DNA from 2 places in the Paenibacillus chartarius genome. Region 1 is predicted to be linked to the other one. Evidence: a T-box and tRNA genes for the amino acid it is inferred to sense, from the RefSeq annotation. Region 1 holds a T-box; the other holds one or more tRNA genes.
The links. The T-box of region 1 lies ahead of leuS (leucine--tRNA ligase). A T-box ahead of a tRNA ligase gene usually reads a tRNA of that ligase, here a tRNA-Leu.
Positions count from the first base shown of each region.

Region 2: it encodes a tRNA-Leu, which carries the amino acid that the T-box ahead of leuS (leucine--tRNA ligase) is inferred to sense. The anticodon was not compared.

Region 1 is NZ_JBHLWN010000105.1:17,240-33,337, forward strand. Features, by position in the region: gene leuS (leucine--tRNA ligase) at 1-1,425, opposite strand, end outside; T-box leader at 1,493-1,749, opposite strand; gene ACFFK0_RS25985 (class I SAM-dependent DNA methyltransferase) at 1,805-2,560, opposite strand; gene ACFFK0_RS25990 (CvfB family protein) at 2,670-3,575, opposite strand; gene rsfS (ribosome silencing factor) at 3,827-4,174, opposite strand; gene yqeK (bis(5'-nucleosyl)-tetraphosphatase (symmetrical) YqeK) at 4,179-4,763, opposite strand; gene ACFFK0_RS26005 (nicotinate-nucleotide adenylyltransferase) at 4,747-5,385, opposite strand; gene yhbY (ribosome assembly RNA-binding protein YhbY) at 5,415-5,708, opposite strand; gene ACFFK0_RS26015 (shikimate dehydrogenase) at 5,748-6,617, opposite strand; gene yqeH (ribosome biogenesis GTPase YqeH) at 6,691-7,824, opposite strand; gene ACFFK0_RS26025 (YqeG family HAD IIIA-type phosphatase) at 7,849-8,346, opposite strand; gene ACFFK0_RS26030 (transglutaminase TgpA family protein) at 8,502-10,733, opposite strand; gene ACFFK0_RS26035 (DUF58 domain-containing protein) at 10,726-12,033, opposite strand; gene ACFFK0_RS26040 (AAA family ATPase) at 12,038-12,994, opposite strand; gene spoVAE (stage V sporulation protein AE) at 13,209-13,559, opposite strand; gene spoVAD (stage V sporulation protein AD) at 13,569-14,588, opposite strand; gene spoVAC (stage V sporulation protein AC) at 14,592-15,071, opposite strand; gene ACFFK0_RS26060 (peptidoglycan recognition protein family protein) at 15,429-16,098, opposite strand, start outside.
Region 2 is NZ_JBHLWN010000012.1:15,912-32,009, forward strand. Features, by position in the region: gene ACFFK0_RS01490 (metallophosphoesterase family protein) at 24-1,319, shown strand; gene ACFFK0_RS01495 (AAA family ATPase) at 1,316-4,585, shown strand; gene ACFFK0_RS01500 (VOC family protein) at 4,599-5,051, shown strand; gene ACFFK0_RS01505 (hypothetical protein) at 5,323-5,763, shown strand; gene ACFFK0_RS01510 (hypothetical protein) at 5,783-6,235, shown strand; gene ACFFK0_RS01515 (YkvI family membrane protein) at 6,161-7,219, opposite strand; gene ACFFK0_RS01520 (DedA family protein) at 7,330-7,941, shown strand; gene ACFFK0_RS01525 (hypothetical protein) at 7,987-8,754, opposite strand; gene ACFFK0_RS01530 (xanthine phosphoribosyltransferase) at 8,971-9,543, shown strand; gene ACFFK0_RS01535 (hypothetical protein) at 9,640-9,960, shown strand; gene ACFFK0_RS01540 (hypothetical protein) at 10,038-10,355, opposite strand; gene ACFFK0_RS01545 (hypothetical protein) at 10,512-10,745, shown strand; gene ACFFK0_RS01550 (adenosylcobinamide amidohydrolase) at 10,889-11,563, shown strand; gene ACFFK0_RS01555 (hypothetical protein) at 11,733-11,915, opposite strand; gene mscL (large-conductance mechanosensitive channel protein MscL) at 11,972-12,424, opposite strand; gene ACFFK0_RS01565 (MFS transporter) at 12,577-13,782, shown strand; tRNA gene ACFFK0_RS01570 (tRNA-Leu) at 13,867-13,949, shown strand; gene ACFFK0_RS01575 (DUF2306 domain-containing protein) at 14,039-14,689, shown strand; gene ACFFK0_RS01580 (FadR/GntR family transcriptional regulator) at 14,650-15,402, opposite strand; gene ACFFK0_RS01585 (FAD-linked oxidase C-terminal domain-containing protein) at 15,516-16,098, shown strand, end outside.

The DNA of each region.
Region 1 (16,098 bases):
CGACTCGCCGGTTCCGGACGGCTTGATTTCGTCGACCTCAGGCAGCAGCAGCGGCAGCTCGCTCTCCGGCACCGGCTTCATCGTGCCGTCCTCAAGATGCAAAATCGGAATCGGCTCGCCCCAGTAGCGCTGGCGGGAGAACAGCCAGTCGCGCAGACGGTACGTAATTTTGCCTTGACCGCGGCCTTCCGCTTCGAGATGCTCGATCATCTTGGCGATTGCAGCTTCGTTCGTGAGGCCGTTCAGGAACTCGGAATTCACATGCGGGCCGTCGCCGGTGAACGCTTCCTTGCTCACGTCGCCGCCCTGGACGACCTCCACGATCGGCAGGCCGAACTTCGACGCGAACTCCCAGTCTCGCTCGTCGTGACCAGGTACCGCCATAATAGCGCCCGTGCCATAACCGCCGAGCACATAGTCGGCGATCCAGACCGGAACCTTCGCGCCGCTGACCGGATTGATGGCATAAGCACCGGTGAACACGCCGGTCTTATCCTTGGCGAGATCCGTGCGCTCCAGATCGCTCTTGCGGGCTGCAGCCTCGCGGTAGTCGACGACAGCTTGCTTCTGCTCCGCCGTCGTAATGACGTCGACCAGCTCATGCTCCGGTGCAAGCACGCAGTACGTCGCACCGAACAAGGTGTCCGGACGTGTCGTAAACACCGTCAGCTGCTTGCCGGCGTGCCCGTCGATGTCGAACCGCACCTCGGCCCCCTTCGACTTGCCGATCCAGTTGCGCTGCATATCTTTAATGCTCTCGGACCAATCGAGCTCTTCGAGGTCTTCGAGCAAGCGCTCCGCATACTCCGTAATCTTCAGCACCCACTGGCGCATCGGCATCCGGATGACCGGGAAGCCGCCGCGCTCGCTCTTGCCGTCGATGACTTCTTCGTTCGCCAGCACGGTGCCGAGCTCCGGACACCAGTTCACCGGCACCTCGTCCACATAGGCGAGTCCCTTCTTGTAGAGCTGGATGAAAATCCACTGCGTCCACTTGTAATACTCCGGATCGGTTGTGGAAATTTCCCGGTCCCAGTCGTACGAGAAGCCGAGCGACTTGATTTGGCGGCGGAAATTATCGATGTTTTCCTTCGTAATATCGCGCGGGTGGCGGCCTGTCTGGAGCGCATACTGCTCCGCCGGCAAGCCGAAGGCGTCCCAGCCCATCGGATGAAGCACGTTGTAGCCGCGCATCCGCTTGTAGCGGGAGACGATATCGGTTGCCGTGTAGCCTTCCGGATGGCCGACGTGAAGCCCTGCACCGGACGGGTACGGGAACATGTCGAGCGCGTAAAATTTCGGTTTGTCCGAGCTGTCGAGCGTACGGAACGTCTTCTTGTCGTCCCAATACTTTTGCCACTTCGGCTCGATGGAGAGCGGGTTGTAGCCTTGCCCTTCTTTGATTTCCTGCTGATCTTGAGTCATGACGACGAATCCTCCCGATTAGGTCTGAAAAACAACAAAAAACCTCGCATCACCAGCGTCAATAAACGCTAGGGACGAGAGGTTCTTCCTTCCCGTGGTACCACCCTGCTTAACGACCGACACGCGAAGCTTGCACGCTTGCGATGAGGATCGTTCACTCCAGCTGCCCTTAACGCAGGCGAAACGGTTCGGCTCAGCTGCACGCAGCAGGTTCACCTAACGGCTCCAAGGCGAGTTCGCCAACGCTCGTATACCGGCTTGCACCTGATCCGCCGGCTCTCTGCGATACGTTCGTGAGCTACTGCTCCTCTTCAACGCCATGTTTTGTCAGTATTATATGTAAAATGCCGCAGCTCTGTCAAGAGCCGCCCGCCTGTCGTTATTTGACCGCCGTAAAAAACGCCCTCTCCGATTCCTCCGTCGGCGCACGGCCGGTGAAGTCCGCCGTTAGCCGTATGTCCCGAAAGCCGGCACGCTCCAGCTCCTCCGCAATCCAATCGAGCGGATAGGCCCGCTGCACATGCGTCTCCTCGAAGCGGCGGAACAACCCGGAAGCCTGCTCATGGAAAAACGTAATGCTGTGCTCGATCTGACACCGCTCCTCCTCGAATACGCAAGTCCAGATATAAGCGATGTCGTCTTCGTCCAGCGTGAACGGCTGCGCGGCCGCGTATTCCTCCAGCTGCCGGGGCGTATGCACATCGAATGCAAGCACTCCGCCGGGTGCAAGATTGCGGTAGGCTGTACGAATCGTCGCGACGATGTCGGCTTCCTCCGTCAAATAATTTAAGCAATCGCAGAACGAAATGACGGCGTCAACCGGCTCGGCGGCCGCCCAGTCCCGCATGTCCTGCTGCTGCCAATCCACGAAGACGGCCGCAGAACCGGACTGGGCCGCCTCCAGCTTGCTCTGCGCCACGGCCAGCATTTGCTCCGACAGGTCGATGCCGGTCATCCGGTAGCCTTTGGCTGCCAGCGGAATGGTTAATGTGCCTGTACCGCAGCCGAGATCGACGACCCGCCGCGGGCGTATCCCATAAGAAGCCCAGGCGCTTTCCGCAAAATGCAGCCAATCGGGATAAGGCATGTCGGCCATTAAACGGTCATATACAGATGCGAATTGCTCGTAAGACATAGCGGGAGAACCCACTCCTTCGTAGAAGCTGCCAGCCAAAGTATAGCGAGAAACTTACAGGCATCGGAGCAGCGGAGAAGAACCCGGAATCGAGTCCGGGTTCTTCGCGTTACGGCTGCTGCGTGCTGCTGTCTGTGACCTCATCCGCCGCAGCCAAATGGGTCCAATTGCCTTTTTGATAAACGACCCGGTCCCGCAGCAGCTTGCCCAGCGCCCTCTTGAACGCCGATTTGCTGATGCCGAACTTGGCTGAGATGACGTCGGCCGGCGTCTCGTCCGAATACGGCATCGCCCCGTTCGGCCGGGCCCGCAAAAACGCGAGCAGCTTGTCCGCATCTTCATCGCGGCCGAGCTCTTTCTGCTGCCGCAATGACAGATTGACCCGACCGTCCTCGCGGACGAACGTCACCCGGACTTTCACGACTTCCCCGAGCCGCAGCAGCCGGGAACGCTCCGGTGCCGGGATGAACCCGATCACGCCGAAGCCGACGACGCCTCCGTCGCAGACGACGAACGTTCCCATTTGCAGCGGCTTGTATACGCGGGCCTCGACCCAGCGCCCCCGCCACGCGCTTGGCGCCGGGAAGCATTTCGGCACAAGCTCCGCTTCGCCCGCCAGCTTGGCTACGAGACGGCCCTGTTTGTCATTGTCGAGAGTTACGAACACCGAATCGCCGACCTGCGGGCGCAGCTCCTCCAGCTCGGGAAGCTCCGAATACGGCAGCAGCAAATTGCGGCCGAGACCCATCTCCAGAAATACGCCGTAGCGCGGATGAATGTCGACGACTTCCAGCAGGCCGACATCGCCGCGCAGCAGCTTCGGCCGGCGCATCGTCGCCGTAAGCCGGTCTTCCGTATCATAGTAAAGAAAGACGTCCAGCGGCTCGCCGATTTCAATCGGTCTTGTCACTTCGCTATAGTGCAGCAGAACATCCTGATGTCCGTCGGTCAGAAAATAGCCGTTCGGCGAAACTTCCCGCGCCACATCCAGCGATACGACATCACCGGCGCGCAGTCTCGGTACCCCGCGTGCAGGTGCGTTTGGCCGGGCGGCTCCCGGACGGCCGCGCGAATCGGCGCCGCGGCTGCCCTCCGCTCGCTGCGGACCGCGGCTGACATTGTCCCGGAAATTTTGACGGCCGCGATCCGGTGCGGACGAACGCGGCACGTCCTTGTTCATCCGCTCGTTCGTTCTGACAAATTTGCTGGCGCCGCGGTCCTGACGACCTTCCCAGCGCCCGCCGCCGCTGCGTGTGCCGCCGTCCGTCATACCCGCTCCACAACCTTCGCGTCCGACCAAAGACGCTCAATGTTGTAATACTCCCGGTCGTCCCTGTGGAACACATGCATGACGACGTCGCCGATATCGACGAGTACCCAGCGAGCCGTATCGAGACCTTCGATACCGCGTACGCGTGCTCCCGTCTCCTCTGCGCGCTTGCGCGCTTCATTCACGATCGCCTGCACCTGCGTCTCCGAGTTGCCATGGCAAATAACGAAATAGTCGGCAATGAGGGAGACTCCCTTCAAATCCAGCGCCACTACGTCATATGCTTTCTTATCTTCCGCTGCGTCCACCACCAGGGACAATACATGCTCCGGGGTTTGGTTCATTCGATCAGCCTCCAGCTTGTTTAATTTCCATTAATAATCCGTTACGCGCCGATACGGTCAAAGGATAAATCCGTTTGCCTTGCTCCAGCAGGAACGAAATCGTCGAATCGAAGCCTGCCACAAGCGCTTTCTCAACATTATGTTCGGCGATTTCCCGGATCTTATGCACAGCTGGAAAATCGCGGCCGGGCTCGATATAATCGGCCAAGCAAACGATTTTGTCCAGCAGTGTCATCTTTTCGCGTCCCGATGTATGATACAAAATCGCATCCAGCACCTCACGATCGTTGACGCCGAACTGTTCACGGGCTACGACGACGGCCGCCGGGGCGTGCCACAGCTCCTTCTCGTACTCCAGCATATCCTGGGGCAGTTCCGGATCGCTTCGAACCGTCTCCGCCTGCTTGTCGACCGGCCAGTACTTACACACATCGTGAAGAATGGCGGCCAGCTCCGCTTTGACCGGATCCGCCCCAAACCTCCGTGCAAGAATAACCGACGTCTCCATGACTCCCAGCGTATGCCGCCAGCGCTTATCCGGCATTTGGGCCTGCACGGCCTCCATAATCGCTTCACGACTCCGGTTCATACAACCCGTTCCCCTCTATGTAACGATATACGGCATCCGGCACAAGATAGCGGATCGAGCGTCCTTGCCGCCTCCGTTCCCGGATATCCGTGGATGAAATATCGACAAGCGGCATCGGCACCATCGTCAGCGCCCGCCGCAGCGGATCCGGCAAGCCTTCCGCAGCATTCGGATAGCCCGGACGCTGTAACCCGACAAACCGAATCTGTTCAACGATTTCATCGATTCGATGCCAATTCGGCAGGTATGCGACCATATCGCCGCCGATAATGAAGGAAAATTGCGTGTCGGGAAAGCGCTCGCGCAGCAGCAGCACCGTATCGATCGTGTACGATACGCCTCCCTTACGCAGTTCAAGATCGCAGCCGCGCAGGAAGTCATTCCCTTCCGCCGCCGCCACCGTCATCCGCCAACGGTGCTCGCCATCCGTAGCCGCCCCTTGCTTGTGCGGCGGGACGCTTGCGGGCAGCAGCCAAACCTCGTCCAAGCCCGCTCCTTCGCGTGCCGCCTCCGCGGCAAGCAGATGACCGGTATGAATCGGATCGAAGGTGCCTCCCATAATGCCGACGCGCCGCGGGCGCTCTCCCTGCTCCCGCACTCCTTCGGGCGTTATCGAGTCCATCCTATCAACCGCCCCTCCCATGGGCCGTGTTAATGCGGCAGCTCAATCGTCTTATGATCGCGGGACTCCTTGTACAGAACGATCGTCCGTCCGATCACTTGCACAAGCTCGCAGCCGGCGCCGTTAGCGAGCTCTTCCGCGATATCCTCGCGGTCGTCGTCGTTGTTGTTCAGCACCGATATTTTGATCAGCTCGCGCTTCTCGATCGCTTCCTCAATATGCCGAATGATATGTTCGTTGACGCCGCCCTTGCCGACCTGAAAGATCGGATCCAGGTGATGCGCCAGCGAGCGCAAATATCTTTTCTGTTTCCCTGTTAACATGAAATTAAGGCCCCTTCTCTCGTTCGATTGCTAAAGTCGTTACCCCTGATGGCCGAGAGCTTCAAGCACCGTTTGCCGCATCGCCGCTACGGGCGCCGGACGGCCGGTCCAATACTCGAAAGCATATGCCCCTTGGTAAATAAACATGCCGAGACCGCCGTGCACCTTCGCACCCCGCCGCTCGGCTTCCGCCAGAAACTTCGTCTTCAGCGGATTGTAAATCAAATCGCTGGCCACGAGTCCGCCGTGCAGCAGCTCCGGATCGAGCGGGACGTCGTCCACGTTCGGATGCATCCCCGCCGACGTCGTATTGACGACGATGTCGGCGTCCCGGACGGCCGCTGCCGCGCCGTCCATCCCGGCTCCGGCGCAATCGGCATAGGCCGACAGCGCCGCCGCCAGCTCCACCGCACGCTCCGCCGTGCGGTTCACGATGCGCAGGCTCGCCACACCCTCGCGAGCCAGCGCATAGCCTACCCCGCGCGCGGCGCCGCCTGCGCCGAGCAGCACGACCCGTCGACCGGCCAGCTCGAGGCCGTTCTCCTCCTTCAGTGAACGCACGTAGCCGATACCGTCGGTATTGTAGCCGACGAGCCGGCCGTTATCGTTCACGATCGTGTTGACGGCGCCGATCACCTGCGCGCCTTCGTCCACTTCGTCGAGGTATTGCATGACCTCGACCTTATGCGGGATCGTCACATTGACCCCGCGATACCCTAAAGCCCGTATGCCGCGGACGGCGTCGCCGAGCGCGCCGGGCGCAACGTGAAACGCCGCGTACACGGCGTTGATCCCGCTCTCGCGGAACGCCCGGTTCAGCATGATCGGCGACTTGGAATGCCGCACCGGATCGCCGAACACCCCGTATAAGATCGTGTGGCTGTCAACCGCAAATAGCTGCTCTCCCATACAGCTCCGCTCCTCTCATCTCTCCCCTAATATCGCTAGCCGCGCCTGCCCGGCATGGACAAAGCGCATTCCCCTAGATCAGCGCTTCCCTGGCAATGACCTTAACGCCCTTCGGCGCATGGACGACCAGCTCCGCGCCCGTCTCGCTGTTCAGCTTAATCCAGCCGAGCCCGGAGATGAGAACATCCTGCTTGACGCCTTTCGGGATATGCAGCGCATGCTTCACAAGAGGCGGCAGCGACTCTGCATCCGCCTTACTCGGCGGCGCCAGCAGCTCGCCGAGATGACCGGCATACAGCTCGTCGGCGCGATCGAGCTTCGTCCGGTGCACCGTCAGCCCGCCCGCCAAATAGATCGTGAACGACTGATGCGCCCCGCGCACGAAGTCGAACCGCGCAAGCCCGCCGAAGAAGAGCGTCTGCTTCTCGTCGAGCTGAAACACAAGCGGCTTCAGCTGCTTGTCCGGCATGATCCGCGCCAAATCCCGCTTGGCCACAAGCTCCGTCAGCCGATGCTTGTAGACGATCCCCGGCGTATCGATCACATAATGGCCGTCATCCAGCGGTATCTTCACCATATCGAGCGTCGTCCCCGGGTATTGCGACACCGTAAGCTCCGATTCCAGATCGCTGAAATCGGAGATCAGCCGGTTGATCAGCGTCGATTTGCCGACGTTCGTCGCCCCCACGACATAGACGTCGCGTCCGTCGCGGTGCTCCCCGATCGACGCGATCACCCGGTCGAAGCCCATGTTCTTCTTCGCGCTGCACAGCACGACGTCGACCACCTTCAGGCCCAGCTGCTTCGCCTGCCGCTGCACCCAATTCACGATCCGGTTCAGGTTCGTCACCTTCGGCAGCAGATCGATTTTGTTCACGACGAGAATGATCGGGTTGTCGCCGACAAAGCGCGGCAGCCCGGATATCATGCTCCCCTCAAAGTCAAAAATATCGACGATATTGACGACCAGCGATTTCGTGCTGCCGATATGGCCCAGCAGCCGCAGGAAATCGTCCTGATCGAGCGTAATCCCCGATGCTTCGTTGTAATGCTTAATGCGGAAGCAGCGCTGGCAAATGACAGGCTCCTTCTCCAATGCCTTCTGCGGCACGTAGCCGAGCTTGGCCGGATCTTGCTGCTGCAGCTTGACGCCGCATCCGGCGCAGTTCAGCTGCTCTTGGTCTTGCTTCGTTGCGATATCGGTCATAGTGACGTGTTTATGCCTCCAGCGTTATTTTCTCATCCAATAGAGTGCAACCTTCTCCAGGCGGCGATTCACCGCTTTCGTAAAAAAGCCTTCGTCCCCAAGCGAAATCGGCTTCACCAAAATCGTAAACAGGCCCATCCGGTTACCGCCCAGTACATCGGTCATCATTTGATCTCCGATCACGCACGCCTGCTCCGGCTTCAAGCTCATGAGCTGCAGCGCCTTGCGGAACGCCTGGTTCGTCGGCTTGCGCGCGCTCGGAATGAACGGAATGGCGAGCGGGTCCGCAAACGTGCTGACCCGGGCATGATGATTGTTGGACACAATCACGACTTGAAAGCCCTTCTGCTTCACAAGCTCCAGCCAGCCGATCAGCTCCGGCGTCGCATGCGGGTCTCTCGCCCCGACAAGCGTATTGTCCAAATCCGTAATAATGCCGCGAATGCCGGCCTTGTACAGCTCGTTCAAGTCGATATCGTATATCGTCTTCACTTGCAGACGGGGAGTCAGCTTATTCAGCAAGGTCCGTTCACCTCAAGCTCTTCCTCATTGTATGGGAAAATGATACCACAGTTGCGTGGCGCGAGCAAAAGCATATCGTGCATGAGTTTCAAACGAAAAAACCGATGTCCCGCAAGGACCGCATCATGCGGCCCGCGAAACCATCGGTCGTGAGCTTACTTTAACTGCATGCGCAAATGCTGCATCGTTCGGACGGCAAGCTGATAGTCTTCCTCTCCGACGGTCCCTTTGCCGTACTTCGCCCGTTCGAACAAACCGAGCAGCACTTCGAGGTCGTCGGCAATCCAGCGGCTCTTCGCCATCCAGCGGGCAAACGATTCGCGCAGCGTTTCGTGCTCCTGACGGCGGTAGCCCTTTCGCTTGCAGTAGCGCAGCAGCCGTTCGAATTCGATGACGACGCGCTGGCTGAAATCGACGGGCTCCGGCTTCTTGCGGCGCAGCTGCCGCTTCAGCCAGCCGGTTCTCCACAATACCGCAGCAAGCGCGGCCAGAACGGCCGTGATGCCGCCGGAGATGCTCAGCGCGAGTACCGGCGTACCGGTTTGCTCTTGTTCGGCCGCCGGAGCAGGAACGACCGGCTCGGGCTCGATCTCAGGAAGCGGCTCGGAGACCACTTCCGGCTGAATGAGCGGCATGGCGAAGCCGGAGGTAGGCTCGAACGGAATCCAGCCATAGCCCGGGAAATAAACCTCCGCCCAAGAATGGGCATCCGAATTGCGGACGGTGTACGTCCCGGAATCATCAATCATGCTGGGCAGAATGTTTCCAAGCAGCCCTTGGCTGATCTCATCCTGCAGCGATGTCGTGCCGGAGGAATAGCCTTTCACCCACCGGGCCGGAATGCCCAGCGAGCGGGTCATGACGACCATTGCGCTCGAATAGTAATCGCAGTACCCTTCCTTCAATTCGAACAGGAACCGGTCGACAAAATCTTCGCTGCGGCCCTTGGATTCGTCCGGCGTGTTCGTATACTTGAAGTTCATGTTTAAGTACTGCTCCAGCTTCTTGACCTTCTCGTAAGGCGTCGCCGCATCCTGCGTAACTTGCTCGGCCAGCGTGCGAACCCGCTGCGGGAGTCCTTGCGGCAGCTGGAAATATTCCGGCAGGGCTGCGCGCAGACTCGAATCGATGACCACTTGCTTGAGCTGCTTCTCGTCGACGATCGGCACCTGCGAAACGACCGTGTACTGCTTCGGATACGTCGTCCGCTCGCCGCGGAACCGCAGCTCCGATTGCTCCGACGCCCATAACACCGGGGCCGGCTCGGCGCCGCCGTTAATTTCCTGCAGCTGCTGGGCCGTTTTGGCCGCGAACAGAACGGGAAACGATTGACCGTCGTAAAATTTGAACGTTTGGACGACTTCCTTCGTCTGGACGAGCGACGTATCGATCCTCGATTCCGGCCGCAGGGCACTGCCTACCCGCGCATTGGTCACGCTCGCACGCCGTTCCGAGTTCGCCAGCTCCCAGCCGCTTCCGTTATACACCGATCTTGTCTCTCCGCGCCAATAACTTTTTTCCGTCGTATCGACCGTAAACACCGGAGTATAATCGAATCGGAAGCCGCCCCCCAAATCCCGGTCATTGCGGCCGTAACCGGAGGACGTATCCTGCGCCGGCGCTACCCAGTCGCTGATTTCTCCTTTGCTGGCCAGCAGCACCGCTTCGCCTTTCGCATGCTTCCAGGCTGTGTACGGGTCCGTCAGCAGCGGTTGAATCGTCGGTGTGTACACCCCCAGCAAAACGACGGCGGCCATCATCATGACGATCGGCATGAGTACGGCGGAAGGATACTGAGCGATGTGCTCCCAGCTTTTCGGCGCTTTGCGCTGAAACTCGGCAAAGTGCCGCAGGATCAGGAGCATCAGCCCGCAAAACAACACCATCGCAACCTGGGGCCATAAGACAAGCGTACTGAACGAATCGCGGATGCAGAAAAATAATATCGTTGCGATCATCCAAACGTATATATTGCGCTTTTGCTTCGCATACCAGTTCGCGAACACATAAACGATGCAGGCGCCGAAGCTGAACCAAACGTACGGGGTCATTTGGGCGAGCAAATAACCTAACCAGCTGCCGAACGCGGCGAACGAATCCGGCAGCTGCGAAATCGCCAGATTCGTCAATAACGCATTATGCACAAAGAATGTGGCGATCATCAGAACGGTTCGCCAGCGCCATGACAGCTTCGGTATCATCAGCACGAATGCCGTTACGGCAAGCGTCCACTCGACGTGTACGACCGTCTCCGGCCACCACATCGCTTCCTCTTTGCCGGCCCATAAAACATATTGCAGCAGGAAGAGACCGACTAAAGCAATGTGAACGGCCCGTCCGAACCAATTGAACGATGAGGCGAGCGAAGAACGGATTCGATCAGCCACTTTGTTTCCCTCCTCCCAATACGGCAGGCAGATCGTGCAGGCGGGTCACGGCATATCCCAAATAACCTCGGGCCTGCAGCTGCTTGATCCAATCGCCCTGCGGCTCGGCGGCGGCAGCGCTGCGTCCGGACGTCTTGGCGGCCTTGCTCCCGGCCGCCGGCACGACAGGATCCGAACTGATCCACATATGGCAAGGATTCATCTGGCGCTGCTCGAGCCAGCCGAGCGTCTTCATCATCGGCGTCCCTTTGCCCGGCGTCACAAGCACGAAGAACGTCCCCGGCGTCCAGTGCTGGGACCGGTTTTGCAGCACCTGCCCGATGGAATGCTCGCCGTCCGCGTCGACGGAAGTCAAATGGTTCATCACCTGATGCAGATGCTGCACCCCGAGCTTCGGCTCGATCATCACATAGTCCGAACCGACGGACAGGAGGCCGATCGCCAGCTTCTTCGCAGCGGCGTATTCAAACAGCGAAGCGGCGATCGATACGGCGAGCTCGAACTGATCCGGGTGCGAATAGGCGTCGGCGTGACGGTCCAGCACGATGATCGTTTTCGGCAGTGACTCCCGTTCGAATTCTTTCGATTTCCAGGTGCCGGTCTTAGCCGTCGCATTCCAGTGAACCCTGGACAGCTTATCGCCGTAAATATACTCCCGGACCCCGTTGATCTGCGTCGTTTCGCGAAGCGCCCTCGTTGTCGTCGCATGCATCTGCATGCCTTTAATCATCAAATGATATTGATTCCATTCCGGAATCGCCACCGTCTCCGGGGTAACCGTTACGATCCGCGACAAATCTAGAGTCCCTTTGTGCTGGAACAGGCCGAATACGTCTTCCGTAACGCAATCCGTATGCCCGAACCGGTATATCCCTCTCTTGAGCGGGGCGGTCACATATTCGATCTCGCCGCGGCGTTTCCAGTCCAGCGTCAGCGTGCCTTCATAGGCCTGGCTGTCCCCGTCATGGCGGGTGATCCGGTCCCGGATCAGCATGTACGGAATCGGCCACAGTCCCGGAACCTGTACCCGCACTTGTACGGCAAGCGACTGGCCCGCCCGCAGGCGGGCTTCCTGTTCGTGCTCGGGAAAGCTGCGCACGCCGGAGGCGCTTCGAATGCCGCTCCAGCGTCCCAGCACCAAATACAAGCATAGCACCGTAACCGTTACAAACAGCAGCGTCGCCAGCTTCCCGCCCTGAAAAACAACAAAGAGAAGGCTGCAAACGAAGGTGATCGTTACGTACCAGTACGGTATCGTCCACTTTGGTTCTTGCGGTCGCAGTTCCGGCTGCCCTTTCATCCGATCACTTCTCCAATCGGATCGGCACCGGCACGGATTGGAACACTTTTTCGAGCACGGAAACGGAAGTGGCTCCTTCCATGATCGCTTCCGATTTCAGAATCAGCCGGTGGCCGAGTACGTAAGGTGCCAGGAATTTGACATCGTCCGGGATGACGTAGCCGCGCCCCTGCAGGAACGCGTACGCTTTACACGCCTGAACAAGCGAGATCGTTGCCCGCGGACTCGTTCCCAGGAACACGGACGGGTGCTCGCGGGTGGCGCGCGCGATAGCGACGAGATAAGCGACGACGGCATCGTCGATATGGATATCACGCGCTTGCTTTTGCATCGCATAGACGTGTTCGGCGTCCGTCACCGCTTCGATGCTTTCGAGCGGATGCTGCTTGGATTGCGACAGGATCATCTTCTGCTCCGTCTCGGCGTCGGGGTAGCCGAGGCTGAATTTGAACATGAACCGGTCGAGCTGCGCTTCGGGCAGCGTATACGTCCCTTCGAAATCAATCGGGTTTTGCGTCGCCAGCAGAAGGAATGGAGTCGGCAGCGGATGCAGCTCGCCGTCAACCGTAATATGGCGCTCCTCCATCGCCTCCAGCAGGGCGGATTGCGTCTTCGTCGTGGCCCGGTTGATTTCGTCTACGAGCAAAATATTGGTCAGCACCGGACCCGGACGGAACAGAAACTCCTCCTGCTTCGGGTGGTAGATCGACACGCCGGTAATATCGGTCGGCAGCAGATCCGGGTTGCATTGAATACGCCGGAACTGGCCGTGAATGGATTTGGCAAGCGCTTTAATCAATACGGTTTTGCCGGTACCCGGGACATCCTCCAGAAGCACGTGACCGCCGGCTAACAACGCTGTGAGAAGCAATTGAATTTCATGGCTCTTCCCTAAAATGCAAGATTCGAGGTTGCGCTGCATCTGAGCAAGCGCTTGCGTGTGCGCGACTGTGGTTTCCATCGGAGATCCTCCCAAGTTGAGGTGAACTAAAAAGACGAAAGTAGATATAATTTTAATTGTACAGGAAATCCGACGCTGACGTATACTTGTAAAAATACTAAATTTTCTTGGTATTAATTACATCCGTTAGCGAACGGAAAAAACGCAAAAAGGCCCGCCGGAAAATCCGGCCGACCTACTTATACGAAAAGCGGACGCAAAAGGTTGCAGCGGCTCATCCTCTAGGTCTGGCAACGACGGCGGCCAAGAACGAGAAAATGATCGCCGCCGATATGCCTGCGCTCGTCACCTGAAAGATGCCTGTAATAATGCCGATCGGGCCGTCCTTGTTCAGTTCCCGGATCGCCCCGTGCGTCAGCGCGTTGCCGAAGCTTGTGATCGGCACGGTGGCGCCTGCGCCGGCAAATTTGACGAGCGGCTCGTACCATCCGAAGCCGTCCAGCAGCGCCCCTATAACAACGAGCGTCGTCATCGTATGCGCCGGGGTCAGCCTGCCCACATCCATCATCAACTGGCCGACGACGCAGATGGCTCCGCCTACGATGAAGGCCCAAACATAATCCATAAACACCGGCTATTCCTCCTTCATTTCAATCGCAACCGCATGAGCGATGCATGGAATCGTCTCTCCCTGCTGATAGGTCAGCGGAGAATGCAGCGATCCCGTAGCTGCGACCAGAATCCGCTTCAGCTCGCCGCGGCGCATCCGTTTCAGCAAATGGCCGTAGGTAACGGTCGCCGAGCAGGCTGCGCCGCTGCCTCCGGCCTGAACATCGGTTTTCTGCTTCTCGAGATCGTAAATTAACATGGCGCAATCCTTATAATCCGTCTGCCCGATCGGAATGCCCCTTTCCTTGAACAGCTCGATCGCGATAGCATGTCCGACCGACGCCAAGTCGCCGGTCACGATCAAGTCGTAATAGCCGGGCTCCCTGTTGAAATCGCGCAGATGGGCCGCGATCGTATCGACGGCGGCAGGCGCCATGGCGGCTCCCATATTGTTGGGGTCCTTTATCCCCATATCGACGACTTTGCCGATTGTCGCCCCTGTTACGACAGGTCCTTCCCCCGATGGCGCAAGCACCGCCGCACCGGCTCCCGTTACCGTAAATTGAGCGGTAGGGGCTTTCTGGGCGCCGTATTCCGTCGGATAACGAAATTGCTTTTCCACGGAGCTGTTATGGCTGCACGTGCCGCACATCGCATAGCGGGCATGATTGGTCGATACCATAAGGGCCGCCAGCGCAAGTCCTTCCATCGACGTCGAGCATGCGCCGAAGATGCCCAGATACGGAATCGACAAATCGCGTATGGCGAAAGTATTGGAGATGATCTGGTTCATCAAATCGCCGCCGACATAAAAGCTGATCTCGTCCTTCGACTTTCCGGCATGCTTCATTGCCAGCTCGGTCGCTTCCCCTAGCAGCTTGCGTTCCGCACGCTCCCAGCTGCTCTCCCCGATCAGCGACTCGCTATGTACGCGGTCGAAATCGTTCGCGATCGGGCCCTTTCCTTCCTCAGGACCGACAACCGTTCCGGTGCCGATAATTACGGGAGCTTGCTCAAAGCTCCAGCTCTGTTGACCCTGCAGCATGTTTCAGCCTCCTAAACCAAAGATCCAATACACGATGCCGATGAAAAATGCAGCGACCACCCCATACGAGATGACAGCTCCGGCCAATTTAAACATTTGGCTGGCAACTCCAAGTACGAAGCCTTCCGATCGGGCTTCAAGCGCCGCAGAGCTCATCGAATTCGCGAACCCGGTTACGGGAACGGCCGTTCCGGCTCCCGCCCATTGCGCGATTTTATCGTATACCCCGAAGCTGGTCAGGACGACCGAAATGAAGATGAGCACTGCCACGGTCGGGTTGCCGGCCGTTTCCTCGGTAAATCCGAAGTAGGTCTGGAACAGCTTCATAAGTGCTTCTCCAAATGTGCAGATGGCACCTCCGACGAGAAACGCCAGCGTGCAATTGCGCCCGACCGAGCGTTTCGGCTCCATTTTCTTGGCTAAATCCTGATACTGCTTCTGCTGTTTCGTGAAACCGCCCTTCGGCTTGGCCGCCGTGGTCATACAAGGTCCCCCTTTGATTCGACTTCCATAGGTCTATATTTTGCAAATGGAGGCGGGTCTATTTGTACTGAACGTTGGAAAACAGAGACAACGCCAAAAACACCCGCCGGGTGCGCGGTCAGCGGCGCCGGCGGGTGCAAGGTAATCCTGTTGTCCGGTTACATAAACAAAGCCAGTATGGCGGACAATAATACAAATAAGACGAGTACCAACCATAGAAATTGGTTTTTGGTCATGAAGGCGCGCTCCTCAAATTCGATCTTGTTCTGTATGTATGCTATGTTCCGGAAGATTGTCTTGTGCAAGGGCGCAAGCAAGGCCAGGCGCACCGTTGCCCGGCCTTCAATCAACGCTGCCTTATTCATCAGGCTGTCCCGAAGCCCGGCGAAGCGCATTCGCCAGCCGGTGAAATTCTTCCCGTGCGGCCGGCACGTCCGTTGCGAAATAGGCTGCGGACAAAAACGCGATCAGCTTGTTCGCATCTTCCACACTCATTACAGGCATCGTATCGGCACCTCCAATTATGGCGTCATAATGATATTGAACCGTGTTGACGACATCCTGCCAGCTTTTTCCCCAGCTTTTGATATAATCGATCGGATCGGAATGAGTCGTACCTCCGAGATAGCGCGTCACTTCGTAATGCGACCACAGCGTACCGCTTCCGTCCGGTCGCGCCGTCGTCACCCCCAGCCCCCTCAGCGCCAAATAATATGCGGCACGCTGGCACCAAGCGTCGAAAGATCTGGCGAATTGCTCGGCTGTCTTGTTCGAGCACAGCTCCAGATGGATAAACCGCGGGTTGGCGTTCGGACCTGCACCGTAAGCCAAATAATCGGGATTGGCGACCTGGATAATCTCGTTCGGATCGATAAATTCATGTACGAATGCATTTTGGAACGTTCTCGCTTCATAGGCCCGTTCGGAACGTGCCGTATCGTTCGGATTTGCCGTCTGGTGCATTACGACTCCCTCCCAGCGGCCGACTCCGCCGCGGTAAGGAATTTGCGGCAGACCCGGTATCCAG
Region 2 (16,098 bases), on a different contig from region 1:
AGAAGCGCGGTGGTGGAATACGAATGAAAGTCAGGTTTATACATGCGGCGGATTTGCATGTCGACAGTCCGTTCCGGGGCATGACCGAGCTGCCGGCGGCGATCAGGGAGCGCGTACGCGAGTCGACGTTCCGCGCGCTCGATGCGCTGGTTGAGCTGGCGCTGCGGGAACGGGTCGATTTCGTTGTCATCGGCGGCGATGTGTACGATGCGGCGGATCGTTCGCTGCGCGCGCAGCTGCGGCTGCAGAAGGCGTTCGGCAGGCTGGCGGCCGGCGGCGTGCCGGTGTTTGCCGCACACGGCAACCATGACCCTCTGGACGGGCGGGGAGCGCGGCTCGACTGGCCGGAAGGGGTGCGGTTCTTCGCCGCGGATCGGGTGGAGACATTCCGGGTCGAAGTGCCCGGGCGGGGCGTCGTGGCTGAAATTCACGGACAGTCGTTCGCAGCGGCGGCGGTTCGCGACAATTTGGCGCTCGGCTTTCGCGGACTGGAGCGCACGGAAGGCGTGTTTCAGGTGGCGGTGCTGCATGCGAATGTGGACGGCGACGAGGGGCACGACAATTATGCCCCATGCTCGCTTCGCGATTTGGTCGAGAGCGGCATCGACTACTGGGCGCTTGGGCATATCCACTCGAGACGAGTGCTGCACGAGCGGCCGTGGGTCGTTTACCCCGGCAATACGCAGGGCCGAAGCGTGCGGGAAACCGGTGCCAAGGGCTGCTATCTCGTAGAGGCGGCGGACGGCAGCGTGGACGTTCGATTGACGTTCCATGAGCTTGATGACGTGCGCTGGGCGGTGGAGCGGGTGCCGATCGGCGGTCTCTCCGGGGAACAAGAGCTGCTGGGCGAATTGGCGCAAACGATCGAAAGCGTGCGGCTGGCGGCGGGAGGAAGGCCGGCGATGGTGCGGCTTATCTTGGAAGGACGGGGGACGCTCCATGACGTTCTGCGGAGGAGCCGCACGCTGGAGGAGCTGGCCGGCATGCTGCGGGAAGAGGCGCAGGCAGAGCTTGCCGCCGGCCGGGACGATTGGGTTTGGGTCGAATCGGTGGAAGCTCGCACGTCCGGGGCGGTCGATGTGGAGTCGCTGCTTGCGCAGCCGAGCTTTCTCGGCGAGCTGCTGCGGCAAGGGAAGGAGCTGCGCGAGCGGCCGGCGGAGCTGGAGGCGTTTGCCGCCGAGGCTGCGGCGGAGCTGCAGAGCGTTATCGGCCGGCGGCTGAACGAGACGTGGCTGCAGCAGAGGCAGGAGGAGCTGCTGCGCCGGGCCGAACAGCGGATTATCGACGCCCTCGGCGGTACCGGAGGTGGAGACCTATGAGAATCGTACGGCTGCAGATCGACGGTTTCGGTGCTCTGCGTGACGTTCGCCTGGACATGAGCGGTCCGCTGACGGTCGTCTACGGCCGCAACGAGGCGGGAAAGAGCACGGTCATGAATTTTGTCCGCTATGTGCTGTTCGGCTTTCCGCCCCGGGGCGGCGGCATGCGCTATGAGCCCGCCGCCGGCGGCGCTTATGGCGGTGCGCTGACCCTTGCGGACGGCAGCGGGCGGCTGGTCCGGGTCGAGCGTTATGAACGGGCCGGCCGGGGGATGTCGGGAACCGGCGTACGCGTGTCGCTGCAGGACGGGACGGAAGGCGGGGAAGCGCTGCTGAAGACTATGCTCGGCGGCATCAGCGCCGAGCTGTACCGCAGCCTGTTCGCGTTCGGGCTCGGCGAGCTGCAGGAGCTGCGTACGCTGCAGACGGACGAGGTTGCGAGCTTCTTGTACGGCGCGGGGTTCGGCGCCGACGGCGCGGCGATCCGCGAAGCCGAGAAGCGGCTGCTGCAGCGGATGGACGAGCTGTTCCGGCCGCGCGGCCGCAATCAGCCGATCGCCGTGACGGTGAAGGCGATCGATGAGATCGATGCGGCGCTGCGCCGCAGCCGCGAGGAGCTGCCGCGCTATGAGGCGCTGCGGCGCGAATCGGCTGCGCTGGACGAGGCGCTGGCGCAGCTGGCCTCGCGCAGCGCGGAGGCGCGCGGGCGGGCGGAGCGGCTCGCGCTGTTCGTGAAAGCGCGGCCGACGTGGCTCGCGCTGCGGGCGATCGAGCGGGAATGGGCGGCGCTGCCGGCATTCCCGGCGTTTCCCGAGGCGGCGGTCTCCCGGTGGGAGACGCTTGCCGCCGAGCGGGAGGCGCTCCTCGCGCAGCGGGAGCGCTTGGAGCTGCGCCGCAGCCGCGTGCGCGAGCGGCTGGAGGCGCTGGCGCCGGCAGCCGCGGACGATGCGGCGAGGGCGCAGCTGCTGGCGCTGCTGGAGCGGGCACCGCGGCGCGAGCAGGCGGAGCGCGAAGCGCAGCAGCTGCAGGGCGAGCGGCGCCAGCTCGGGCAGCGGCTGGATGCGCTGCTTCGCTCGCTGGGCGCGGACTGGCAGCCGGAGCGGCTGCGGAACACTCCGGTTACGGTAGACGGGCGCGAGACGGTTCGGCAGTTTCGCGAACGATTGGCGGCCGGATCGCAAGAGCGCGCCCGGCTTCAGGCGGAGCTGGAGCAGGCGGCGCAGCGGGAGGCGGAAGCCTCCGATGAGCTGCGGCAGGCCGCACTGGAGCTGGAGTCATGGCGCCGCACAACCGAGTCCTCGTATCCTTGGGGCTTCGAACAGGATACCGCTTACGCCGGCATGACGGAGAAAGAAACGCCCGAGCAGCTGGCCAGAGCGATCCGGCGCGACTACGAGGAGTGGCGCAGACTGGATGCGGAGGCGGCGCATCTGCGCGATCGCGCTGCGGATGAGCGCCGGCACCGTGAACAGCTTCTGCAGCGGACGAAAGCGGATGACGCCGCGCCGATGAAGAGGTACGCGCTGCCGGTGACAGTGCTGCTGCTCGGATTGGTTGCCGCGGCTTGGCTGGTCAGCCTCGACCGGCTCGCTGCCGCCGCTGCGATCTTCGTTGTGTTCGCCGCGGTGTCCGGGTTTCTGCTTCGTCCCGCAAGGCCGCAGCAGCGGAGGCGCATGCAGGCGGCGGACGAGCCCTTCGACGAGCGGCTGGCGGCGCTGACGGACGAGGCCCGCCGTCTGCAGCGCCGGTTGCTTGTGCTGGTGCAGCGATTCACCGTTCCTGCGGAAACGGCCGCTTCGCTGGAAGCGCTTGAGGACGAGCGGCCGCCGTATCGCGGGGCTCACGCCTCCCGGGGCTCCGCGAACGCCTGGGAGCAGGCTCTCGTCTGGCTGGAGCAGTCGCTCGCCGAATGGGAGCAGCTTGCCGCCCAGTGGGCACGCGACCGTGACGCCTGGCTTCGCAGGCGCGACCGCTGTGCCGCGCTTCAGACCGGAGCGGAACGCGCCGCGGAGCTGCGCAAGCAGGCTGAGCGCCGTTTGGCGGCGCTGACCGAGCGTGCTGCGCCGGAACAAGCCGCTTGGCGGGAGTGGCTTGCGGCGATGCAGCTGCCTGCGGAGCTGTCCCCGGAAGCGGTGATGGAGCTGCTGCAGCTGGTAGAGCATGGACAGGAGCTGCTTGCCCGTCTCGACGAGCTGGATGCTCGCGGCCAAGCGCTTGCCGCCGAGCTTGACAGCTTTGACGCAGCTGTTCGATCCCGGCTTGTATTGGAGACCGGCGAATCGCCGAACGCTGCGATCCGGCGCTGGAAGCGCGAAGACGAGGCGCTTCAGCTCCAGGAAGCCGAGCGGGAGCGCTTAAAGGCGGAGGAGGAAGGCTTGACGGCGGAGCTTGCCGAGCTTGCACCGCCCTGGTCCCGGCTGGAGCGCAGGGAGGCGGAGCTGCTGGCGGCAGCGGAGGCTGCAGACGAGCAGCAATTGCGTCTGCACGCGCGGCTTCACGAACGGAAGCTGCAGCTGGAGCAGGAACGCGTCACCGCTATAGCCGCCTTGGAAGCATGGATAGGCGGCGATCCGCTGCAGCGTTTGAACGAGGTGCTTGAAGGTCGGGAAGAATCGGTGCTGGAGCGGGAACTGCAGCTGCTGCGCGATGAGCTGTCCGGCCTGGAGCAGGAGGATATGACGCTCCGGGACAAGCGCGGCCGCATCGCCGGCGAGCTGGAGCAGCTGGAGAGCAGCATCGAGCATGCCGACCGTATGCAGCGCCGTCAGGAGCTCTGCGCACAGCTTGAGCGGCAGGCGGCCGAGTGGACGGAGCTGGCGATGGCGGCCGCTTTATTCCGCCGTACGCGGCTTCTGTACGAACGGGACAAGCAGCCGTTCGTTCTGCAGCGGGCTTCCGAATTGTTCGATGCGATGACAGAAGGGCGCTATACGCGGATTGTTGCACCGATCGGGGAGCAGCGGCTTCTCGCGCTGCGGCCGGACGGCGAGACGGTAGACCCGGGGCGGCTCAGCCGCGGAACGGCGGAGCAGCTGTATTTGGCCATGCGCCTTGCCATCGCCGTAGAATACGCGAAGGAGGCGGCTCCGCCGCTGCTGCTTGACGATATTTTGGTGAATTTCGACAGGAGCCGGATGATTCGAACGCTGGAGCTTCTTGAGGATACGGCCAAGTCCCACCATGTGCTTTTGTTTACGTGCCACGCGCATATTGTGGAGGAGGCACGCGCGGCATTGCCGAACCTGCAGGTCATCGACCTGAAATAAAGGAGGATTTCTCGTGATTCCGCAACGGATCAGCTTGCTTACTCTTGGTGCCCAAAGCGTTCCGGCGCTGCGCGCCTTCTACAGCAAATTCGGATGGAGCGAATCGGATTTCAGTTCCGACAATTATGCCGTGTTTCGGACAGCGGGCGTGATGCTTACGATATTTCCCATAGAAGAGCTTTATAAGGATATGGGGATGGACGCATCAGCGGCAGCCGAGGAAGCTTTTGCGCCGCAGCCGCCTGCGCCAGCGGCATTCCGCGGCGTAACGCTGGCCATCAATGTGGACCGGCCGGAGCAGGTCGACAGTGTAATGGCGCACGCTCGCGACATCGGAGCTCGAGTTCTCCGAGAACCTAGCGACGCCTTCTGGGGCGGCAGAACCGGTACTTCGCCGACCCGGAATTCAACGTATGGGAAGTTGACTGGAACCCGACCTCGGTATTCGATGAGCGCGGGGCGATGATTTCATTTTAGGTAGAACGTTTGCTGTGTGGAAGACGAGGCCGCCTTCGGGCGGCCTATTTGGCGTTCCGTTATAGGAAAGAAGCAGGGGAAGGCGGTGTATATAGCGGTGAATAACCGAAAGCGGCAAAAGACGGGAATCGGCTGCGCGTTCGTTTCCGGAGCATCTTCTGTGACATGGAGCCTGCCGTAACGAATAATGCTTTCCTTCCATGCCGCGATCGTCTACTATAGAGAAATATAAGCGGACACGGAAGGATCGGACGAAGTCCATGGATGACAAGCAGAAGCCGGGAAATCGGCCGCCGGGCGGCGATTCGCCCCGGGAAATTACATATCGGGTCGGCTGGAGCCGGGGAACCATTAAGCCGGTCTCCGGCAGCTCCGGCAGCAAACCATCGAACGCCGGAGAGAGTGAAACGAGTGAGCGAACAGATGCCGGCGAAGTGTCTGCTTCGACTGCTCCTCGTACACCTCCAGCGGGCCAAAGAGCCGATCCGGTCGTGCATACGGCGGCAATCCGACAGAAGCCGTTCACCTACCGCGGCATCGAGCGGGATCGGGACAGCATCGCGGAAAGAATCATATGGCGTCCGATGACGAAAGAACGGACCGGGACGCACCGTCTCATCACGGTGCTCCTCTGGGCCGCTCCGATCATTTCTTTTGCGCTGACCTATGCACTGGTCTTGGCGCTTACGCGTATTCCATAACCGAAGGTGGAGCTATTCGATGAATGAAATGGTGTTGGCCGTATTCGGCAGTGTACTCGGTGTGGCGGTAACCGCAGCGCTCATCTATACCGCATGGGCGGTCCGGCAGCTGGCCAATCAGCGCGGCGGCACGCCCGAAGCACAAACGGAAGCGGCGGCAAAGCTGTTCATGCACTGGAGCGCATTCGATGCGGCGGTGCTGGCGCTGTTCGGCTGCGGGACGCTGCTGCTGCTGGCCGATCTGCTCGGTGTGCTTCGCGACCGCGCCAGCTACCCGCTTTATCATTACGGGTACCTTCTATGCGGTGTTGTGTTTTCATTCCTCGGCATGGTGCTAATGGTGATTCGGCTGGCCATTGTGCTGCGCACGAGCCGGCTCATATCCGGGCAGCCGCCGTCAGCGCGGGGCGGAGCGCGCAGTGGGACGCCAGACGAGCATGACGAGCCAGCTGATACTGACCAGACCGAATAGCGGATAAAGTGTCGTGAGCAGCGGCTTGAAGCCGAATTGTCCGCAGAAATACGACAGCGTCAGTATAGCGACGATGATGACTTGCCGCGGCACGCGCATGTAGTTCTGAAGCTGAAGCGTGATGCCGTACACATTGGCGATGTAGGTCGTAAAGATTTCGCCGTAGATGACGAAAATATATAGAAACTGCAGTGTTGTCCCGAACGGCCTGATCAAATGCGCCATTGGAATATCGAATTGGGCGATGCCCGGCATTTGGGCGGCGAGCGCGATGTGTACGGCAAGCAGCAGCAGCCCGATCATGACGCCCCCGAGCAAACCGCCGGCGAGCAGCACGTTCCTATTGCGGATCGTTGCGCCGACGGGAACGAGCACGGCTTGTGCGGTTGCCAGATTGAAGGACACATAAAGGAACGGCGCAAGCCATATTCTGGTCATAGAGTGGTCCGTGGACAAGTGCAGCCAGCTGTCGCCGCCGGGGCTGTTCAGCGTGTAAACGAGGAGCAGAACCGTAAACATGACCATGATCGGCACAACGATCGAATTGACATTCATGATCGCGTTCATGCCCTTCACAATGACGAAATACGAAGCGAACAAGGTGACGAGCAAGCCGGTTTGAGGAGATAGATGCAGCTGCTCGGCGAACACAGATCCGCTGGCGGCCAGCATGACGGACGTAATGCCGAACAGAACGATCAAGGAGAATATGGAGATCCAGTTACCGACACGCTGTCCGAACAGATGCCGGTTCAAATCTTCGTAAGACACGGCCTTGACGTCGTAAGCGAGCAGCATCATCTTGATCCCGAGCCAAACAAACAATATACTGGATAAGGCTATCGTGAACTCGGCCATCCAGCCGTACCTGGTGTAGAATTGCAAAATTTCTTGTCCTGAAGCGAAGCCCGCACCGACAATTGTCCCGACATATGTGAAGGCAACTTTGATTATCGAACCTATTGACGATACCGAAGATTTCACCGCACGGTCTCCACCTTTCGCTCTGCGAGCTGCGTTTAGTACAAGGTATGACCGAGTGGACAAGCGCATGCCTAATGGAGATCAAATCCCGTGTACAGGAGTGTGGCAAGGTGCAGCAAACGATGTTGGATTTCTTGACGAACTACGGCTACATCGCCCTATACTTGCTCCTGGCCGCCGGTATTGTCGGCATTCCTGTACCGGATGAGACGCTGATGACCGTAGCCGGTTCCATGACGGCTACCGGAGGACCGCTGTCGTTCACATTGGCGATAACGGTCGCCTACGCCGGCTCGATGACGGGCATGCTGGTCAGCTATGTGCTAGGGCTCAAGGTCGGCAAGCCGTTTTTATTCAAATTCGGCAAATGGATCAAGCTAACCCCGCATCGGATCGAACGGGCGGAGACGTGGTTTCATAAATATGGGCTATGGGCCGTATTTTTCGGCTATTTTGTGCCGGGAATTCGCCACTTCACTTGCTATTTGGCGGGGGTCAGCGGGGTCAAATGGTGGAAATACGTGATGTATGCAGGGGCAGGCGGCTTCATTTGGTGCGCAACCTTTTTTACGCTGGGGCATATTATCGGCGAGAATGCAGACGAGATGCTGCATGTCATTCATCGTTTTTTTGGCATTTGCATTTCGGTGATTGCGGTCATTGTGATCGTCTCTCTTTTCTTCTATATCCGTTACCGGCGGAACAAAGTCCCCCATTCGTGACGTAAAAAAGCCGCTGAGGTGCACATTCACCTTCAGCGGCTATATTTATTTCGAGGCGAACAATTTGATTGACCGGATAAGCCCGCTCTTCGCGTCCAGGTCCAGCTTCAGCACCGTTCCCTGCGTACGGTAAGTCAGCACGACGGTGGAGCTCGTATCCGGCTTGCCTAACGCTTTCACGGCATCGTCAACGCTTTGTCCGATGCGCAGGCCGTGCAGTCCGGGGTCGATATCCGGCGAGTGCACGTCGACGAATTCGAGCCGGTTATCCTTATTGAAGCCTACGGAGAAATCGGCATATTCGTACACGGTAATCGGATCGGCATCGTCATCCATCGTGAATTTATTCTTCGCATTGCCCAGCTTGGCGAGGACTGCGTCGCGCTCCGTATGTAAGGTTAAACCGAGCAGCGTAGGATTTTCTTCCTTATATGCATCTTCCGCGTCGACCTTCGGCTTCGGCTGGGCCGGAGCGGCTTGCGCCTCCGACTTGCCGACAGGCTTGCTCGGTTCGGCGGCAGGCAGATTGGGCGCGGCAGAAGGGGCGGCAGCAGGTGCGGCATACGAAACGGGCGGCTCAGTGGTCGAAGAGGAAATATGCATCGTATCTTTAGATACGACTGCATCTCTGCCCGATTCCGTTGGAGGAGCCGGGTAACCGCTGTTTCGGGTCGATCCGTAGCCGGGCGTTCCCTCCTGAGGACTGCTCAGCTCCGCAGGCTCGGCGGGCATCCGTCCGCAGCCTGCCAATGCCGCAATAATGAGCAAACCGGCAATATATCGATAGGCGACAACGGTCGCTTGTCGTTGCATAAGGCATTCTTCCTTTCCTATTTGTGGATGGCTTGGTTGGCAGCCTTTATCAATCTTAACGGTTCGTTTGGTTCACATCAAGTATTATCTATACATATAACGGCTTGAAATGGGGAAAAGTTACACTGGCAGGAAGCACCATTTTGAAAATAGGACTTGAAACCTACTTGGTCATTGTGATACTTTACTGATAAATCTAAGGCGGGAGGTACCGGGATGGAACTGCTGAAGAAACGGATACTAGAGGTCGGTGCCGTCGTCTCCGACCAAATCTTGAAGCTGGATGCCATTTTGAATCATCAGGTCGACCCGCAGCTGATCAAGGCCATTGGTCAGGAATTTGCCCGTCTGTTCGGCGAAAGCAAGCCGACCAAAGTGCTGACGGTGGAATCTTCCGGCATCCCGATCGCATATGCTACAGCATACGAGCTTGGCGTCCCGCTGGTGTTTGCGCGCCGCAAGAAGCCGGTCACGATGGTGGACGACTTGTATGTGGAGCGAGTGCCTTCCTTCACGAAAGGGATCGTGACGGACATTATGGTCGCGTCGGAGTTCTTGAAGGCGGACGACCGGGTGCTGCTCGTGGATGACTTTATTGCGAACGGTGACGCTGCCCGCGGATTGATCCGCATTATCGAGCGTTCGGGGGCCGAGCTGCTCGGTGTCGGCATTGCTGTGGAGAAGGCGTTCCAGGCCGGGGGCTCCTCGATTCGGGAGCGCGGCATCCGCGTCGAATCTCTGGCGCGCATCGCATCGCTGGAGGGCGGCCGCATCACTTTTGCGGATTGAACAAGCCCCTTTATTTTCATACGGAATACGCCTTCCATGTAACCGCTTTTTCCTTTATAATGATGTCAAGGTGATACACAGAGAGGAGGCATGAAGATGGGGAATCCGAATATTCCGGCGAATTACATGATGACGAAGTTGTCCGAAGCGAAGATTCATTTCGAACGTGCCTTGGATTGCAAGCACACCGAGTTTGATGACCTGTATCCCTATATGATCGAGCATCCTCAATTTTTTTGGTATAAGCGTTATGTCGCCTGGTCGGAGCTGTTAACAATTGTGAAGCTCTGCACGGAGCTATCCATAGAATGGGAACAGCAATTCTCGCAGCAGCAAACGGACTACATCAAGAAGCGTGTTATGTCGAGCAAAGTGCTCGATTTCTGGTTCGAAACGAACGACTCCAGAGTCGGCTAATAGCATCGGAATCATACGAATTGCCCTCCGTCGGACGACGGAGGGCTTTATTGCGTACGCGCATCTGCCGGTATTGGTCAGCCTGAGACCGGTGCGTTCAGGATGTTCATGCTCTCGATATGGCGTTTCGTTTCCGGAGTTCCGAGCTTATGGAGCATCCGGTATACCTGCACCAAATGATCATCGTAATCGTTGTTGTAAGCTTCGACGTTCACAGGCGCGAACATACCGCGGGCCGCCGTCGCTTCTTCCGCAGCCGACGTATCTTCAAACAGCTGCTGCAGCCGGTCAAGCTCTTCTTCGGTCGCTTCTATCTCGAATTCAAAGCCGTCGGCTTCCCGATCGGCCAGGATCGTTCCGTGCTCAACCGTTACGTAAAATGTTTTCTTCTCCACCGCAAGCACCTCTTCCCAGTCATTTGTTTCCACTAGGATGCCCGGCCGCAGCGCTTCGTATGTACGGACGGTGCAAGGCTTGCGGACATGCAGGTAGGGGCGGCGTTGTTCTTCGGCCTGTGAATATTGTATGCTAGGGGGGAGGTGACGATCACGATGATATCTGACGAACAGCTGGATCAATACCGCATCGATGGGACGATGCTGCGCGTGGTGCGTGACGCCGACCCTGCTAACGATGTCAGAGGGTTCGTCGTCGCATGGGACGACAAGCTTGTAGTTATTCGGAAAAGAAACCGACGGCTTGTACAGCTGGACCGGAACTATACGTATATGCCCTACAAGGAGGAGCGGCCGATGGACGTCGAGCAAATACTCGAGGGGCGGTGAACGGCGTAGTGGTATCGGAAAGCGGAAGCCGGGCAGGGTCCCGGGCATGGGGCTCGGATCGGCCCTTGGACGGTCAGCATGGAGTGACGCGCGAGGATCTGCCGCTTGATTTTCCCGGTGTACGGGCGTGGCGGGTGACGGCGATGGACGAGCCGTATCCGTATTTGCTGGCCGTGTCGGACGAGCCTCTTCGCACGCTCAATACCGCCCCCTTCGGCGGCGGCTTCGGGCAGTGCCGCCTGCTCGTCAATCGCCAAGTCGGCATAACGTACGACCATGCCGATCCGAACGCCGAGATGGAGGCGTTCCTGCGCAGGCAGCGGCTGGAGCCGGAGGCGACCGCCTGCCTGATGACCGCGGCGCGCGTCGGCGACGCCGCGGTGGCGAGCGCCGTCTGCGGGGCGGCGCGGGTGACGAGCCTTGTTACCGTTGGACTTGGTAACAAGGCTCGGGCGGGGCTGGCACTGCCGGCCCCGCAGCTGTATCCCGGCACGATCAATACGATCGTGCTCGTCGGCGGCGCCATGACCGATGCGGCCATGGCTGGCGCCGTGCTGACCGCGACCGAGGCGAAGGCCGCGGCGCTGCAGGCGCTGGACGAGCGCGTAGCCGCTCCGTCCTGCGCCCCGGAAGTGCCGGCCGCGTATGCGACCGGCACGACGACCGACGCGGTGCTGATCGCGGCGGTGGGGCACGGGCCGCTGCACCGGTATGCCGGCACCGCCACGGAGGTCGGCTATTTGATCGGCAGGACGGTGTACGATGCCGTGGTCGAGTCCGGACGCCGGTATCAGGCATACCGGGCAGCTAAAGCATAGGCGCGAAGCTATTGTGACGGATCGATCCGGCCTTAAAGGCGGGTTAGATGAGAAAAGAGCGATGTCCGTTCGAAGAACGGCATCGCTCTTTTTGAATGACTGGGCACCCTCGCGCAAACCGGATATATCCAAAGGGGGGAGAGGGGGGGCGTTCCTGCTAGCGGGACGGTTACGGCGCGCGGTTGAAGCCGAGAAGCCCTACCGCAGGAAGATCCTCCGTGACGGCCGGCAGATCGTCGTCGCTGTTCGAATTGGCCGGATCGTGGGCGATCGCCTCCGCTTCCCCTTCGCTAAGGTGACGCCTGTTGCCGGTATATTTCGGCTCCAGCTCGCGGATGTTTTCTTCGTTCATTGCAAAGCCTCCTTCCTCGGGAACAAGTGCTTGTAGCATGCCCCGAATCGGCTCCGCTAATGCGAATTCAGGGGAACCTCCGTCAGATGCGAAGTGCAGTGCGGACAGCGGACAGCCAGCTTGTCCACTTTGGAACGGCAGTACGGGCAGTCCTTGCGGTCGTCGGACGGGGCATCCTCTTTCTTCTTAAACCGGTTCAGCTGGCGGATGACGATGAAGATGACAAAAGCGACGATCAGAAAGTCAAGCACGTTGTTGATAAACACGCCGATATTGATTGTAGGGGCGCTGTCCGCTTTCGCTGCTTCGAAGTTGGAATATGACTTGCCGGATAAATTAATATACAGATCCTTGAAATCCACCTTGCCGACCAGTAAGCCGATAGGCGGCATAATCACGTCGTTCACCAGCGAGGTGACGATCTTGTTAAAGGCGGCCCCGACAATGACCCCCACGGCCAGATCGATCACGTTGCCTCGCATAATAAATTTCTTAAACTCATTCCACATAATAAAACATCGCTCCTTCAGCGGTAACATGGTATGATGTTTATAGTAATGGCCGGACATCAATGCGTCAATCGTTGCAATTGCAACGGAATTCGAGCGACGAGTTATCGCCGTGTGAAGTCAGATTATGCAGACAGGATGTGGTGTAACCGATGGAAGGTTCTTGGCGGCGTAATTTGCTCGTGCTGTGGATTGGTGTGTTTTTTTGTTCGACGGCCTATTCGATTGTCATTCCGTTTCTGCCGTTGTTTCTGCGAGACGAGCTTGGCGTCCATGAGCATGTGGAGGCTTGGTCGGGAGTGGTATTCGGCATCAGCTTCCTGGCCAGCGCGTTAATCGCTCCGTTCTGGGGATCGCTGGCCGACAAGTACGGCCGTAAGCCGATGCTGCTGCGCTCGGGGCTTAGCTTGGCGATGCTCTATTTTGTAACCTATTTCGTGCATCATCCCGTCGAGCTGATGGCCGTCCGTATTTGTCAAGGGCTGCTCGCGGGTTATGTGCCTTCGGCGATCGCGATGGTCGGGACCAATACTCCGGAAAATAAAGTCGGCTACGCGCTGGGCGTGATGGCGACCTCGAATGCGGTCGGCAGCATCGTCGGACCGATGCTCGGCGGCTTCGTCAGCAGCTGGGTAGGCAACCGGGAAGCGTTCCTGGTCGCAGGCGGGGTCGTGTTCCTTTCTTTTGTCATTGCCTGGGCGTTCGCGAAAGAAGAAAACTTTAAGCCGGCCGCGAAGCGCTCCGGAGTTATCAATGATATTAGAGAGCTGTCCCACAACAAGCTGCTCATGTCGGTGCTTGTGATTGTATCGATCGTGTCGGCTTCCGTCATGATCGTTGAACCGCTTCTGACGCTCTATGTGCTGGAGCTTGGCGTCAGCGGCAGCGATGCCAAAGTGACGGCGGGTATTATATTCTCCGCGGTCGGGGTGGCGACGGCGCTTGCCGCTCCGCAATGGGGTGAACTCGGCACGAAATTCGGCTACGGCCGGATTCTTATGATCGGGTTGATTGGCGGCGGCGTCGGGAATTTGCTGCAGCTCGTGTTCCACCATTATGTGGCGTTTGGCGTACTGCGTTTCAGCTACGGTCTGTTCTTCGCGGGGGTGTACCCTGCGCTCAACGCCTTGATCGTGCAGACGACAGCGCCGGAATACCGGGGCCGGGCGTTCGGTCTCAATCAGTCGTTCAATCAGCTGGGCATCATGATCGGACCGATGCTCGGCGGGTTTCTTGGCGGCTTCGTCTCGATTCCGTTCGTGTTCGCCCTAAACGGTGCGGCGCTGATCGCCATTGCGCTCATCATTCGTACGCGGCGAATCGACGAGGCGGCGGCAAGGCTGCACGGCAGCCAATAAATGGGCTTGTTGAATGCTTGACACTCCGCTCGTAACCGTGATACGATAAGTTTCGCCGATCTTAAGGGCGTGCACATATCATATGCGGTCGTGGCGGAATGGCAGACGCGCTAGATTCAGGTTCTAGTGGGGGCAACCCCGTGGAGGTTCGACTCCTCTCGACCGCACTATAAGGCAATGAACGAAAACCCGCAGCAAAGCATACCTTTGCCGCGGGTTTTTATTGTGTCCATAGGGAAAGGAGTCCGGCGGAGAGTTGAGATCTAATGTAGCTTATAAGCTGATGCTGGCGTTTATCGCCGCATTTTTGCTGTATATGGGTGTTCTGTATGTTATCGTTGATCCGCAGGCGAGTCATTTTTTGCAGGAGAAGCTTGTCCTAAGGCCCTCCTTTCATAAGCCCGTATGGCTGACAGTCATGCATGTTCATCTCGCTGCGGCGGCCATCGCTTTCAGTGCCGGGGCGCTAAACTTCTCTCCCGTCCTGCTTGCAAGGCGGAAGAAGCTGCATCGTCTGCTCGGATACACCTATTTGCTTGCGGTCGCCGTCACGGATTTGACTTCCGGTTACATGGCTCCGCACGCAACAGGAGGCAAGCTGAGCAGCGTAGGGTTCAACGTCATGAACATCCTGTGGCTGGCTGCAACGGCCGCAGCATTCGTGTATATTCGGCGCGGCAATGTACACAAGCACCGCCGGTGGATGGTACGCAGCTTCATGTTTTGCTTCACGAATTTCTTCACGAAGGCGATCGCATTCATCGGAACCGGCGTATTCGGAGCGGACTATGTTGCCGCTTATACGGCCGGAGTATGGGGCAGTCTGGCGCTTGATGTCGTTATCGCCGAAATTATCGTGCGAACGGTTTACCGCGAACCTTCATCGGGCGCCGGCCTCTCGCGCTGAACGACACGGTCGACCTTCAGCAAATGCTGCATCATACGGCTGGAAGCCGCTTCGGGGTCGCCGTCCCGTATCGCTTCATAAATGGCCCGGTGCTCGGCGAGCAAGCTTTCGGCAGCGGCGCGCTCCGCGAAAAACCAGAGCCGGCGCGAATCCTTCATACTCTCCTGCAGGCGCTGAGCCATCGAAGCCATCATGTCCGCCAGTAACGCGTTGTGCGAAGCGCGCGCGATGCGCAGATGGAAGTCAATGTCGGCAACGTCGCTGGCCTCCTCGTCGCCAAGCGCCTGCTCCATCCGGCCGATGATGGCCGCAAGCTCCTCCAAGTCTTCGTTCGTACGCCGCTCAGCCGCCAGCGTGGCACAGCCGACCTCGATAAACTTGCGGACCTCGAGCAGTTCAACGAACGATTCCGACCTTTCGAACAGATCCCCCGGTCCGCCGCCGCTCCCGCCGCCGCCCGCACCGCCATCTTCGTCCGGCAGCTCCTTGCGGACGTACGTCCCTCCGCCATGACGGACGTCGACCCAGCCCATAGCCTTCAGCGCGCTCAGCGCTTCGCGGATCGTGGAGCGTCCGACACCGAAGCTTTCCGCCAGCTCCACGACCGTAGGCAGCTTGGCGCCGGGAAGGTATGTTCCGGAACGGATTTGATCTTTGAGGTGCTGCATCACGATTTCCGAGCCTTTTTGCGGTTTCACGTGCTGAATCGACATGAACGTAGCCTCCGAAGGTAAAAAGCATCTATACAACTATTCAATCATAAGATACAATGGCAGAAAAGTCATCAGATCACATGATCAATTTGATTGCGGAGGGGTATGATCCCATGCTCGATCAGCACATTCGCGAAGAGCTGCGCGGCGTCGTCGGCGAAGCCTATTATAAAGACGACCCGGAATCGCTCGTCACGCATTCCTACGACGGTACGCCGATGCTCCAGCACCTGCCGGACGGCGTCATTTACCCGGCCAGTACGGCTGAAGTTTCCGCCATTATGCAAATATTGAGCAAGCACCGCATTCCGCTCATCTCCCGCGGCTCGGGCTCGAATCTGTGCGGCGGCACCGTCCCCGTCCAAGGCGGCGTTGTCATGGTCATGCACCGGATGAACGCGATTCTCGAGGTCGATATGCAAAATTTGACGGCCACCGTTCAGCCGGGACTGATCACGAAACAATTCATCGAGCATATCGAAGGTCTCGGCTTGTTTTACCCGCCGGACCCGAGCTCGATGGCGATCTCGACGATCGGCGGCAACATTGCCGAATGCTCCGGCGGCCTCCGCGGGCTGAAATACGGCACGACGAAGGATTATGTAATCGGGCTCGAATGCGTGCTCGCTTCCGGCGAAGTGCTGCGCACCGGAGGCAAGCTGATGAAGGATGTCGCTGGCTACGATCTGACGAAGC